Regions from separate parts of the Rhizobium viscosum genome, predicted to be linked through region 1. Evidence: riboswitches for the same ligand, from Rfam matches in the RefSeq annotation. Region 1 holds a riboswitch; the other holds the start of a gene.
The links. A riboswitch is a leader RNA that binds a small molecule or an ion and turns the genes downstream of it on or off. The one in region 1 is predicted to bind FMN.

Region 2: linked by a shared signal. The riboswitch ahead of H4W29_RS02275 (DMT family transporter) and the one ahead of ribB (3,4-dihydroxy-2-butanone-4-phosphate synthase) in region 1 are both predicted to bind FMN.

Annotation. Positions count from the first base shown of each region.
Region 1 is NZ_JADBEC010000002.1:2,200,297-2,207,545, reverse strand. Features, by position in the region: gene H4W29_RS31075 (carbohydrate ABC transporter permease) at 1-981, shown strand, start outside; gene H4W29_RS31070 (carbohydrate ABC transporter permease) at 981-1,811, shown strand; gene H4W29_RS31065 (ABC transporter ATP-binding protein) at 1,824-2,852, shown strand; gene H4W29_RS31060 (ThuA domain-containing protein) at 2,929-3,714, shown strand; gene H4W29_RS31055 (Gfo/Idh/MocA family protein) at 3,726-4,856, shown strand; gene ribB (3,4-dihydroxy-2-butanone-4-phosphate synthase) at 4,941-5,567, opposite strand; FMN riboswitch at 5,682-5,826, opposite strand; gene H4W29_RS31045 (glucose 1-dehydrogenase) at 5,933-6,715, opposite strand; gene tpiA (triose-phosphate isomerase) at 6,793-7,249, opposite strand, start outside.
Region 2 is NZ_JADBEC010000001.1:435,363-442,611, reverse strand. Features, by position in the region: gene lon (endopeptidase La) at 1-1,701, shown strand, start outside; gene hupB (DNA-binding protein HupB) at 1,910-2,185, shown strand; FMN riboswitch at 2,307-2,459, shown strand; gene H4W29_RS02275 (DMT family transporter) at 2,543-3,451, shown strand; gene H4W29_RS02270 (esterase-like activity of phytase family protein) at 3,548-5,749, shown strand; gene H4W29_RS02265 (LysR family transcriptional regulator) at 5,832-6,731, opposite strand; gene H4W29_RS02260 (zinc-dependent alcohol dehydrogenase family protein) at 6,835-7,249, shown strand, end outside.

The sequences.
Region 1 (7,249 bases):
GAAGTTGCAGTCTCCCAAAATCTGCAGACAGGTGCGCTCGCCAAGGCGACCTCTTCGGATCTGAGTTCGGAACGTGTCCGTTCCGCCTGGATCTTCTTGGCACCCACTCTTTTCATCCTCGCCGTCGTTGCCGGCTGGCCACTGTTTCGCACCATCTATTTCAGCTTCACCAACGCTTCCCTGACGAACCTTGGCGACGCCCGGTTCGTCGGATTCGACAACTACCTGTCCTGGATCACCCTGAAGAGCGGCCGTACCGTCTATAAGGGACTGCTGGCCGATCCCGCCTGGTGGGGCGCCGTCTGGAATACGGCGAAGTTCACGCTCTTGTCCGTAACGATCGAAACCGCACTCGGCCTGATCGTCGCTCTTGTGTTGAACGCGCAATTCGTTGGCCGCGGCATCGTGCGCGCCGCCATCCTCATTCCCTGGGCGATCCCGACCATCGTCTCCGCGAAAATGTGGGCCTGGATGCTCAACGACCAGTTCGGCATCCTGAACGACATGCTTCTCGGCCTCGGGCTCATCAGCCAGAAGATCGCGTGGACCGCTGATCCTCAGACAGCGATGATCGCCGTTCTGATTGTCGACGTCTGGAAGACGACACCCTTCATGGCGTTGCTGATCCTCGCCGCCCTGCAAATGGTTCCGGCCGACATTTACGAGGCTGCCAAGATCGACGGCATCAACCCCGTCAGGGTGTTCTGGCGTCTGACCCTGCCGCTGATACGCCCGGCGATCATGGTCGCAGTAATTTTTCGCATGCTCGATGCGATGCGCATCTTCGATCTCATCTACGTGCTGACGCCTAACAATGCCCAGACCAAGACCATGTCGGTCATGGCGCGCGAGAACCTGTTCGATTTCGACAAGTTCGCCTACGGCGCAACCGCCTCCACCGTTCTCTTTCTCATCATCGCGTCAGTGACCGTACTCTACATATGGCTCGGCCGCGTCAAACTCGGGGGTGGGGAACACTGATGCTGCTCACAGCCACCAAGAATACTCTGTTCTATCTGCTGGTCGCCGTCATCGTCATCATCGCGGTCTTCCCGTTCTACTATGCGATCCTGACGAGCTTCAAAGCCGGCACCGCGCTCTTCGAGGTCACCTACTGGCCGACCTCGATCTCGCTGGAAAACTATACCGGCGTGTTGACGACAGGCAGCTTCATCCGCAGCCTCGGCAATTCGCTGCTCATTGCCTGCCTGGTGGTCGCCGCCTCGCTTCTGCTCGCCGTGACAGCATCCTACGCGCTTGCTCGCGTGCACTTCCGGGGCCGAGCACTCTTGATGCTGACCATCCTGTCTGTCTCGATGTTCCCGCAGATTGCGGTGCTGGCAGGGCTTTTCGAGCTCATCCGCTGGATCGGCATCTTCAACACGCCTTTCGCGCTGATCTTCTCCTATATGATCTTCACCCTGCCTTTCACGGTCTGGGTGCTGACGACCTTCATGCGGGATCTGCCGGTCGAGATCGAAGAGGCCGCCATCGTCGATGGCGCCTCCCCCTGGGTCATCATCACGCAGGTGTTCATGCCGCTGATGTGGCCGGCCCTTGTCACGACAGGCCTGCTTGCCTTCATCACCGCCTGGAATGAATTTCTGTTCGCCCTGACTTTCACCTCGTCGGATGCGCAACGGACGGTGCCGGTGGCGATCGCTCTGCTTTCGGGCGGCAGTCAGTTCGAAATCCCCTGGGGCAATATCATGGCGGCATCGGTCATCGTCACCGTGCCCGTCGTCATCCTTGTTCTTATTTTTCAACGCCGGATCATTTCCGGGCTGACGGCCGGTGGCGTCAAAGGCTGAGGAAAGCGCGATATGGCACAAATTAGATTAGACAATATCCGCAAGAGCTTCGGCGCATTCGAAGTCATCAAGGGCGTCAGCATGGACATCCGCAAGGGCGAGTTCATGGTCTTCGTCGGTCCCTCCGGCTGCGGCAAGTCCACCTTGCTGCGCCTGATCTCGGGACTGGAGGACATAACATCAGGCACGCTTTCCTTCGATGGCGAGCCGGTCAATCGTCTTTCCCCGTCGAAGCGCGGAATCGCAATGGTCTTCCAGTCCTACGCGCTCTATCCGCATATGACGGTATACGAAAATATGGCCTTCGGCATGAAGCTTTCCGGCCGAACCAGGGAAGAATGCAAGGCGCGGGTCGAACAGGCAGCCGGCATGCTGCAGCTCTCGCCCTACCTGGAGCGCCTGCCGCGCCAGCTTTCGGGCGGCCAGCGTCAGCGTGTCGCCATCGGCCGCGCCATCGTTCGTGACCCGAAGGTCTTCCTGTTCGATGAACCCTTGTCGAACCTCGATGCAGCGTTGCGCGTCGCCACAAGGCTGGAGATCGCCAAGCTTCACCGCGGCATGCATGACACGACGATGATCTATGTCACCCATGATCAGGTCGAAGCCATGACCCTTGCCGATCGCATCTGCGTTCTTCGCGATGGCGTCGTCGAGCAGGTCGGAACTCCGATCGAACTCTACGAGACCCCGAATTCGATCTTCGTTGCCGGTTTCATCGGCTCGCCGAAGATGAACTTTCTCTCCGGTCCGTTTGCAGCACCCCATAATGCCCACACGATCGGGGTCAGGGCCGAACATATCGAGTTTAGAGATCAGGATCCTGCCTGGACAGGTACCGTCATCCATTCCGAAATCCTCGGCTCGGACAGTTTCGTCTATCTCGACATCGGCTCCGCAGAACCGCTCATCGTTCGAGAGACCGGCGTGTCCAGCCATCAGCCCGGCCAACAATTGGGCGTATCGCCCATCAACGGCCGCATTCACCGCTTCGACCAATCCGGACGCGCGCTCGAAAGAGTTCCTTTCAAGGGCGCTGCCTGAACAACCCATCAAACAAACAGGATCTGACCGCTTCCCATCGGTTCCGGTCCGCTACTTGCTGCAAAGGAGCATAGTCATGGCCATTCGCACCGTCGTATGGGGAGAGAACATCCATGAGACAACCAATGAGATCGTCCGGGGCATCTACCCTGAAGGCATGCACACGACGATTGCCAAGGCGCTGAACAGCGATCCGGCGATTTCGGCGACCACGGCGACGCTGCAGGAGCCCGAGCATGGGCTCACCGAAGCACGCCTTGCGGAGACCGATGTCCTGACCTGGTGGGGTCACAAGGACCATGGTGCGGTCTCCGACGTCGTCGTCGAGCGCGTCGCCAGGCGGGTGTGGGAAGGCATGGGCCTCTTGGTGCTGCATTCCGGCCATTTCTCCAAGATCTTCAAGCGGCTGATGGGCACGCCCTGCGCGCTCAAGTGGCGCGAGGCGGGCGAGCGCGAGCGTCTGTGGACGATCAACCAACGCCATCCGATCGCAGCCGGTATCGGCGAACATTTCGAGCTTGAAAACGAGGAAATGTATGGCGAGCAGTTCTCCGTGCCGGAGCCATTGGAAACGGTGTTCATCTCCTGGTTCCAGGGCGGCGAAGTGTTCCGCTCGGGGCTGACTTGGCGGCGCGGTGCCGGCAACATCTTCTATTTCCGTCCGGGCCACGAAACCTACCCGACCTATCACGATGCAAACGTGCAGAAGGTGCTGATCAACGGCGTGAAGTGGGCCTATAACCCGCAAGGCGACCTGAAGAGCATCACCGATGCTCCAAATGTGCCGGTAGAGAAGGCACTGGAGCCGATCGTCGAACGCGGCCCGAGACTGCACCAGGCCGGCGAAGCCGGTTACCGCTGAGGAGAATAGCAATGCGTCTACTCGTTCTTGGCACGGGCATGATGGCCAAAAGCCAGGTCGCCGGCTTCCTCGCGATCGATGGTGTCGAAGTGGTCGGCGCCGTCGATACGGATCGGACCCGGCTCGATGAATTCGCCGATCATTTCAACATCGAAAAGCGCTTCGGCACGCTCGACGAGGCGATCGCCTGGGGTGAATTTGATGCAGCCACAAACGTCACGCCCGACCGCATCCACCACGCGACGAGCCTCGCGCTGATCGCCGCCGGCAAGCATGTCTTTTGCGAAAAACCGCTGGCGGAGAACTATGCGCACGCGCTTGAGATGACGGAAGCGGCGGAAGCGGCCGGCGTCATCAACATGGTCAACCTCACCTACCGCAATGTCGCACCGCTGCAGCGGGCCCGTGAGATGGTACTCGCCGGCGAACTTGGCACAATCAAGCATGTGGAGGCCTCCTACCTGCAGAGCTGGCTCGTGTCGCGCGCCTGGGGCGACTGGCGCACGGAATCGCGCTGGCTGTGGCGTCTTTCCACCGGTCACGGTTCGAACGGCGTGCTTGGCGATGTCGGCATTCATATCCTCGATTTCGCCGCCTATGGCGCGGCGACCGACATCGATCACGTTTTTGCGCGGCTGAAGACTTTCAACAAGGCGCCGGGCGGGCAGATCGGCGAGTATATGCTCGATGCCAATGACAGTTTCACCATGTCGGTCGATTTCGCCAATGGCGCCCTCGGCGTCATCCATGCCAGCCGCTGGGCGACCGGGCATCTGAACGAGCTCAGGCTGCGCATCTATGGCGAGAAGGGCAGTCTCGAGGTCATCCATCGTCCTGACGGCTCGGACCTTCGCGGCTGCCTCGGCGACGACATTGAAAGCGCCACTTGGCGTGACATCGAGGTGCCGGCAGTCCCGACCAACTATCAACGCTTTGCCGAAGCGGTCAGGAGCGGCAAGCAGGACGATCCCACCTTCCGCCATGCCGCCAACCTGCAGAAGGTCATCGACCTCGCGATCGTTTCGGAGAAAGAACGTCGGGAGTTCAATCTGCTGGCCGCTGATACCCCAGAGAGCACGGTCGGCCAGGGGCCGGAAAGCAAGGGCGACGATCAGGGACCGGCATTGGCACTCGTCGTCTGATGGCTTGGTGAAACATCGAAGGCCCGAATGATCGGGCCTTCTTTGAAGCGGTAGAGCTCGCTCTGCTTACTGCACAACCGGCAGCTAGGCAGCCTTACCAGGCGCACTGACGCCCCGATAGGCGATGAGATCCTCGATGGTGATCAGATGGAGGCCGTGCCGTTCGGCAAACTGCTCAAGCTCGGGCAGGCGCGCCATCGTGCCATCATCATTGGCCACTTCGCAGATGACACCTGACGGAGAAAGGTCGGCGAGCCTTGCGAGATCGACAGCAGCCTCGGTATGGCCGGGACGAGAAAGAACGCCGTTCGGATGCGCACGCAACGGGAAGATATGGCCGGGCCGTGCAAAATCCTCAGGGCGGGAATTCTCGCCGATGAGGGCGCGAACGGTTGCGGCGCGGTCAGCTGCGGAAATACCGGTCGTCGTTTCAGGGATATAGTCAACCGAGACGGTGAACGCCGTCTTCAAGAGTTCGGTATTGTTGGGGACCATCTGCGGGATCTGCAGTTCATCCAGCCGCTCACCTTCCATCGCCACGCAGATGAGGCCGCGGGCGTAATTCATCATAAACGCGATCGCCTGCGGGGTGATCGCTTCGGATGCAATGACGAGGTCGCCCTCGTTTTCCCGATCGCGATCATCGACGACAACCACGATCTCGCCCCGCGCAATCGCGGCGATCGCATCTTCTATCTTGGAAATTGCCATTTCTCTGCCTTTCAAGGGTTAGCCGCGTGAGCGGCATTCATGGCCTGTCAAAGCCACCATTTTCCCTTGGGCGAACAAGCATATGAAACGCCGCGTGCCGAGCGGCGCCCCCTGCGTTGCTCTCTTCCATCCGGACTGTGACCGTCGGCTCCGGCATCTCACCGGATCTGCTGACCCTTCGCTTTCACGAAGGCGCTCGCGGGCTCCGAGTTGCCTCGATACCGCCGGTGGGGAATTGCACCCCGCCCTGAGAACATTGCTTATGTAAATGACGAATGGCTTGTTCTGCAAGAGGTTGGGTGCAGATCGCCTCGCGAGAATTGCCTCCCGGTGATGAAAGCACCGTTTCCTATTGTCGAACAGCGCTAGGACATGATCAGCCCGCCATCGACATTGATGGTCTGGCCGGTGATATAGGCCGCGTCGTCACTTGCAAGAAAGGTGACAAGACCAGCGACGTCTTCGCCCGATCCGGCGCGCTTCATCGGGATGCCTTCGACCCATTCTTTCATGAGTTCGCCGGGTGCGTAGTTGCCGAGCAGCTTGCCCCATGCCTGGTCGTTATAGGCCCACATGTCGGTTTCGATTATGCCCGGGCAGAAGGCGTTGACGGTGATGCCGTCAGTCGCGACTTCCTTGGCAAGGCTCTGGGTGATGCCGACGACGCCCATCTTCGAGGCAGCATAATGCGGCGTATAGATGAAGCCGTCTCGTGCCTGTCCGGACGCCGTGTTGATGATGCGTCCGCCGCGACCATGTTTGCGCATGCGGGCGATCGCTTCCTGGGCGCAGAGGAACACGCCCTTGGTATTGACCGCCATGACCTTGTCCCACTCGCCCTCGGTCATGTCTTCGATACGGGCGATGGTGATGACACCGGCATTCTGGATGGAGACGTGGACAGCGCCGAAGGCCTCCTCAGCTGCATCAAAGAGAGCTTTGACGCTTGCCTTGTCGGTGACGTCGCCAACAAAGGAGATTGCCTTTGCGCCATCGGCCTTGATCTGCTCGGCAACGGCATGCACGCTCTCCTCGTTGGCGGAGACCACGAGATTGGCGCCCTCGCGTGCAAAGCGTTTGGCAATCGCCGCACCGATACCGCGGCTTGCGCCGGTAATGACGACAGTCTTGTTTTCGAAACGCTGCATTCTCTTTTTCCTTTCAGGGATGCCTGCGTCAGCGCGCCGATCGGCAAACCGGCGACACTCGCCTCCTCACTCAAACTTCAAACGGCTGCAGAGATAATCCCGGCGAATTCTGATGCCTTCAGCGAAGCGCCGCCGACCAGTGCTCCATCCACATTGCGAAGCCCGAAAATCGCTTCGGCATTGGATGACTTGACCGAACCGCCATAGAGGATTCTGACCGAGTTACCATCGCTCCCCAGCCGCTCTTCGAGCATCTGCCGGATCGCGGCATGGACCTCCTCAATCTGCTCGTTGGTCGGCACCAACCCGGTTCCTATCGCCCATACAGGTTCGTAGGCGATGACGAGATTTGCGCTCGTCGCTCCCTCGGGAACGGATTCTCTCAGTTGCTCGCCAACCACTTCGATCGCCCGTCCTTCATCCCGCTCATGTCGCGTTTCACCGACGCAGACGATCGCGATCAAGCCCCCGCGATGCGCGGCGACCGCCTTTGCACGGACGATCTCATCGTCTTCGCCATGAGACACACGGCGC
Region 2 (7,249 bases), on a different contig from region 1:
CAGAAGGAACTCGGCGACGGCGAAGAAGGCCGCGACGAGATGAGCGAACTGGAAGAGCGCATCGCCAAGACCAAGCTGTCAAAGGAAGCCCGTGAAAAGGCTGACGCGGAGCTGAAGAAGCTGCGCCAGATGAGCCCGATGTCGGCTGAAGCCACCGTCGTGCGCAACTATCTGGACTGGCTGCTCGGTATCCCGTGGGGCAAGAAGTCGAAGATCAAGGCCGATCTCAACAATGCCGAGAAGATCCTCGAAGCCGATCACTTCGGTCTCGAAAAGGTCAAGGAGCGCATCGTCGAGTATCTGGCGGTCCAAGCTCGCGCCACCAAGATCAAGGGTCCCATCCTGTGCCTCGTCGGCCCTCCGGGCGTCGGCAAGACCTCGCTCGCCCAGTCGATCGCCAAGGCAACCGGCCGTGAATATGTCCGTATGGCTCTCGGCGGCGTCCGTGACGAAGCCGAAATCCGTGGCCACCGCCGCACCTATATCGGTTCGATGCCCGGCAAGGTCATCCAGTCGATGAAGAAGGCGAAGAAGTCCAACCCGCTCTTCCTGCTCGATGAAATCGACAAGCTCGGCCAGGACTATCGCGGCGATCCGTCTTCGGCTCTGCTGGAAGTGCTCGACCCTGCTCAGAACTCGACCTTCATGGACCACTACCTGGAAGTCGAATACGACCTGTCGGACGTGATGTTCATCACGACGGCGAATACGCTGAACATCCCGGCTCCGCTGATGGACCGCATGGAAATCATCCGTATCGCCGGCTACACCGAAGACGAAAAGCGCGAGATCGCCAAGCGGCACCTGCTGCCGAAGGCTATCAAGGAACATGCGCTACAGCCGAGTGAATTCTCGGTCAGCGACGATGCTCTGATGGCGATCAGCCAGCAGTATACCCGCGAAGCCGGTGTCCGTAACTTCGAACGCGAACTGATGAAACTCGCCCGCAAGGCGGTCACCGAGATCATCAAGGGCAAGACGAAGTCGGTTCACGTAACGGCAGCGAACATCGACGATTATCTGGGCGTTCCACGCTTCCGCCACGGCGAAGCGGAACGTGAAGATCAGGTCGGCGTGGTGACAGGCCTTGCCTGGACGGAAGTCGGCGGCGAGCTGCTGACGATCGAAGGCGTCATGATGCCCGGCAAGGGCCGCATGACCGTCACCGGCAACCTGAAGGAAGTGATGAAGGAATCGATCTCGGCAGCGGCCTCCTATGTCCGCTCGCGTGCCGTCGATTTCGGCATCGAGCCGCCGCGCTTCGACAAGAGCGACATCCACGTGCATGTGCCGGAAGGCGCAACGCCGAAGGATGGTCCCTCGGCCGGTGTCGCCATGGCAACCGCGATCGTCTCGATCATGACCGGCATTCCGGTCAACAAGGATGTGGCAATGACGGGTGAAATCACCCTGCGCGGCCGTGTCCTGCCGATCGGTGGCCTGAAGGAAAAGCTGCTTGCTGCACTGCGCGGCGGCATCAAGAAGGTGCTGATTCCGGAAGAAAATGCCAAGGATCTGGCAGAGATTCCTGACAACGTGAAGAACAACATGGAGATCATTCCGGTCTCCCGTATGGGCGAAGTGATCAAGCATGCACTGGTCCGTCGTCCCGAGCCGATCGAGTGGGATGGCACGGTTGAAACGCCCGTCATCGCGACCGTTGAAGGGCTCGATGATGCAGGTGTAGCCATCGCTCATTGAGCTTTGGCGGCCACATTTATGCCCAATTGTTGCAAATCGTGAAAAAGGCCGGCGGAAACGCCGGCCTTTTTTTGTGAAAACGTCATGTAGACGCTTGCTTTTCCTTGATTTGCAGGGCTTTTGGGTTCTCGGCGGGCCTGATGAAAGCGATTTCTGCGCCTAGCTTCCAGATTGAGTTGTTTCAAACCATTTAGAAAGGGGTGGAAACATGAACAAGAATGAACTCGTGTCCGCAGTAGCCGAAAAGGCTGGACTGACGAAGTCTGACGCAGCATCTGCCGTCGACGCAGTTTTTGATGTTGTGCAGGCTGAGCTGAAGAACAAGGGCGACATCCGTCTCGCCGGCTTCGGCAGCTTCACGGTTTCTCATCGCGCTGCCACGAAGGGCCGCAACCCGTCGACCGGCGCCGAAGTCGACATTCCGGCACGCAATGTGCCGAAGTTCACGCCCGGCAAGGGCCTGAAGGACGCCGTCAACGGCTGATACGAGATTGTCCGCCGGCTGTAAACGAGAACGGCCGCGCAGGATTTTGAGGGGGTTCGGCATCGCCGGACCCCTTTTTGTTTTCGCCGCTTGCGGCATGCAGCGCTTTGTCTTACGACGGTGATGTTCTCAGGGCGGGGTGAAAGTCCCCACCGGCGGTAAGGGCTGCGGCCTGAGCCCGCGAGCGCCTTCTCAAGCTTTGGCTTGGGAAGGGTCAGCAGATCCGGTGTGATTCCGGAGCCGACGGTTAAAGTCCGGATGAAAGAGAATGAGCATGGCCGTGCGCGGGCAGGGATCTGTTGGCGTCTGCGTGTCGTCGCCTCATGCGTCCTGATTTATGTTTGGTCCCTATTCCGGATGGAAGACATGAATCAGAATTCCCTTGCAGTCTGGCATTCCCGCGCCTTTGCCGGTGCAGCCTTCATGGTGCTTGGAGGCGTCGTCTTCTCGCTCCTCAATGTCGTCACCCAGTGGCTCACGATGACGCTTGCCTTCCCGGCGACGTCCGCAGCGTTCTGGCAATATGGCTTCGCCTTCCTCTTTTCCTTGCCTTTCCTGCGCAAGGCCGGGCTCTCGGCGATGCGCACCGGCTATCCCTGGCGGCATGTCGTGCGTGTCGTCTTTGCCGCGCTCGGCGTCGAGGCCTGGGTTTCCGGCCTTGCCTCGGTGCCGATCTGGCAGGCGATCGCGCTCGTCATGACCTCGCCCTTCTTCATCATTCTCGGCGCGCGCCTGTTCCTCGGTGAGCGTGTCGGACCTGCTCGCTGGACAGCGACGGGTGTCGGCTTTGCCGGCGCGATGATCATCCTCCAGCCGTGGTCGGACAGCTTCACCTGGGCGGCACTTTTGCCTGTTATCTCGGCCCCGCTTTGGGGTGCCTCTTCGCTCATCACCAAGAGCCTGACCGGCATCGAGAAGCCGGAGACTATTACCGTCTGGCTGCTGGTGCTGCTGACGCCGATCAATGGCGGCCTGGCGCTCGCGGCGGGCTTTGCAGTGCCGGCGGGCGCAACGCTTGCGCTCTTCCTTCTGGCGGGGCTCCTGACGGTCGTGGCGCAATATTTGCTGACGCTCGCCTATGCGAGCGCCGATGCCGCCTATGTGCAGCCCTTCGATGACCTGAAACTGCCGTTGAACGTGCTCGCCGGCTGGCTTTTCTTCGGCTATGCACCGGCTGGTTATCTGTGGCTCGGCGCTACGCTTATCCTCGCCGCGTCGCTCTTCATCATGCGCAGCGAGATGCGCCGCGAACAGCAGGTGGCCTGACGCAAACCGTACAAAATGTCGCAGGCTGTCATGTGTCTGTCATGGCAGTCCCGCAAAAAACCTCTGCTCGATTTTTTCGACATTGGGGGATTTTCAATGACATTGTCTGCGCGCAAGGCGGCGCTCGCTGCCGCGCTTTTTGCATCCGTTGCCTTCCCGGCAGCGGCCGAGCCGGTTTTCAACCGCATCGCCTCTTTCCCGGTTGCGACCAACCTGCCGGCTGACAAGGACAAGCTTTCGGCCACTTCGGCCGAGATCATCACCGCCTCGCAGGATGGCAACACGCTGATCTACAGCGACAGCCCGCTCGGCGCGATCGGCTTCATCGACATCACCGATGCCAAGGCACCCAAGGCCGGCGGCGCGCTGATGATGGACGGTGAGCCGACCTCGGTCACGACAGCAGCCGGCAAGGCGCTCGTCGCCGTCAACACCGGCGAAAGCAAGCAGAAGCCGTCCGGCCGTCTGGCGATCGTCGATATCGCTTCGAAGAAGATCGACGCGACCTGCGATCTCGGCGGCCAGCCCGATTCGATCGCCCTCAACAAGGACAGGACGCTCGGCACCATCGCGATCGAAAACGAACGCGATGAAGAAGTTGACGACGGCAAGATCCCGCAGATGCCGGCAGGCGACCTCGTCGTCTTCCAGGTCAAGACCGACGGAACCGTCGATTGCGGCACGATCAAGCACGTCGCCCTGACCGGCCTTGCTGGCGTTGCCCCTGAAGATCCGGAGCCGGAATTCGTGGCGTTCAACAGCCAGAACGAAATCGCCCTGACCCTGCAGGAAAACAACGAGATCATCATTCTCGACGGCGCGACCGGCACGGTGAAGACGCACTTCTCCGCGGGCAGCGTCGACCTCACCGGTATCGATGCCAAGCGCGACGGCGCCCTGAAGTTCACGGGCGAGAAGAAGGGCGTTAAGCGCGAGCCCGACGCCGTGAAGTGGCTGGACGACAACCGTCTCGTCGTCGCCAACGAAGGCGATTATGAGGGCGGCTCGCGCGGCTTCACTATCTTCGACAAGAGCGGCAAGGTCCTCTTCGAATCCGGCAGCTCCTTCGAGCGTGCTGTCGCCGCTCTCGGCCACTATCCGGAAAGCCGCTCTTCGTCGAAGGGCGTCGAGCCGGAAGGTCTCGAAGCGGCCAAGTTTGGCAACGACAACCTGTTCTTCCTGCTCGCCGAGCGCGCTTCGGTCGTCGGCGTCTACAAGGATACGGGCGCCGATCCGGAACTGCTGCAGGTCCTGCCGTCGGGTATTTCTCCGGAAGGCGCGATCGCCATTCCGCAGCGTAACCTGCTTGCGACCGCCAACGAACTCGACCTCGGCAAAGACGGCGGTGCGCGTTCGCACGTGATGATCTACGAGCGTGGCGAAGGCGAAAAGGCCTATCCGCACATTGTCTCCGCCGACAAGGACGGCAACCCGATCGGCTTTGCAGCTCTTTCGGGTCTTACCGCCGTTCCGGGTAAGCCGGGCATGCTCTTCGCCGTGAGCGACAGTGTCCTCGGCTCGCAGCCGACGATTTACACGATCGACGCCACCAAGAAGCCGGCCGTCATCACCGACGCGCTGGTCGTCAAGCGTGACGGCGCTCCGGCCCAGAAGCTTGACATCGAAGGCATCGCTGTTGCCGCCGACGGCTCCTTCTGGCTGGCTTCGGAAGGTTATACCGAGCGCCTGGTGCCGCATGCGCTCTATAACGTCACAGCCAAGGGCGACATCAAGGCCGAGATCGCCCTGCCGAAGGAACTGCTTGCCAACGAAATCCGCTACGGTTTCGAAGGTGTGACGATCATCGGTACCGGCGACGATACAACGCTGTGGATGGCCGTGCAGCGCGAGTGGAACGATGACGAGAAGGGTTTTGTGAAGCTCGTCTCCTATAACCCGAAGAAGAAGGAATGGGGCGGCGTACGCTACCCGCTCGACAAGAGCGAGAGCGGCTGGGTCGGTCTTTCCGAAATCACTGCTCAGGGCGACAGCGTCTATATCATCGAGCGCGACAACCTCGTCGGCGATGCGGCCAAGCTGAAGAAGCTCTACAAGGTCGCAATCTCCGACCTGAAGCCCGGCAAGCTCGGCGGCGAACTGCCTGTCGTCAAGAAGACGGAAGCCCATGATTTCATCGGCGACCTGAAGTCGGCCACCAACGGCTATGTCCTCGACAAGCTGGAAGGCTTCGCCTTCGACGCATCGGGCAAGGCCTACGCCGTGACCGACAATGACGGTGTGAGCGACTCCTCGGGCGAAACCCTGTTCTTCCCGGTCAACCTGACCGCCACGAATTGAGTTGGCATTCCCGCGAAATGGAAAGGCCGGGTTTTTGCCCGGCCTTTTTCTTTGGCTCGATCACGCTGACGGCCCGACTAACCTAAACCATAAATTTGGGCAGCGCGGCCGCCAATGCGTCGACGGCAAGACGGATCCTGAGCGGCAGGTGCGGTGTCTGCAGCCATAGCGCATGGCAGTCATAGAGAAACTCCGGCTGACCCGGCAGCAACACCTCGAGCGCTCCAGCCTGCACGCGGTCGCGAATGAGCCAGTAGGGCAGCCAGGCAAGCCCCATGCCGGCCGTTGCCGCATCTGCAATCGCATCGAGATCATCGAGTCGCAATCGGCTGTTCGGCCGAACTTCCACCGGAGGCTGGTCGCCATGCGGGAAGAGCCATGGGCTGAAGCGGGCAGAGCGCGCGTAGATGATCGCATTGTGCCTGCCGATATCTTCGATCTGCTCCGGTCTACCATGCGCATCGAGATAGCTCGCTGACGCGCAGACCACCATGCGCTGGCGCGCGACGCGTCGCGCGATAATGCCTGACCTGTCCGCCAGTTCGCCGGTACGGATCGCGAGATCGTAACCGTCATCGGCGAGATCGGTAATGGGATCGCTGAGCGACAGATCGAGTTCGACGTTCGGATATCGCTTTGCAAGCTCGAGCAGAACCGGAAGCACGCAATGCCGCCCAAAATGCACGGGCATGGTGACCCGCAGCTTTCCGCATGGTTCGGAAAGATGATCGATCGCGAGTGCATCCGCGGCCTCCGTCTCGGCAAGGATCATCCGGCAGCGCTCATAATAGGCGCGTCCGAAATCCGTCAGGCTCTGGCGCCGCGTCGTCCGGGTGATAAGGCTGACCCCCAATCGCTCCTCAAGAAAGCGGATGTGCTTGCCGACCATTGGCCCGGATAGGTCGAGTGCTGCCGCCGCTGCCGCAAACGAGCCCAGGTCCACGGCCTTCACGAAGACGGTCATGCTGGTGAGACGATCCATATTGCAAACTCATGGTTTCTTCTGTCTTGCCTTTGGGCCAATTTATCTTCCTCGTCCCAATTGTCATAGCTCATTCGGTTCAATTGTTTTGGAGTTGATGGGAATGGCACGCATAGTCCGCTTTCACGAATTCGGTGGTGCTGAAGTTTTGCGCATTGAGGATATGGATATTCCTGCGCCCAGGCCGGGGCAGGTTCAGATCCGCGTCAAGGCTCTTGGGATCAATCGGGCGGAGGCTCTGCTACGATCCGGCACCTATATCGAAACCGCGCCGCTGCCGTCGGGTCTCGGTCTTGAGGCGGCAGGCATCATCGAGGCGGTAGGCCAAGGCGTAAACGGCTTTGCGCCCGGCGACGCTGTCAGCATCATCCCGCCGATCTCAATGGTGCGCTCGCCGGCTTATGGTGAACTGGTCACCTTTCCCGCCGGATCTATTGTCAGGCATCCGCCTGCCCTTTCCTGGGAGGAAGCCGCCGCTGTCTGGATGCCATATCTGACTGCCTACGGCGCCCTTATCG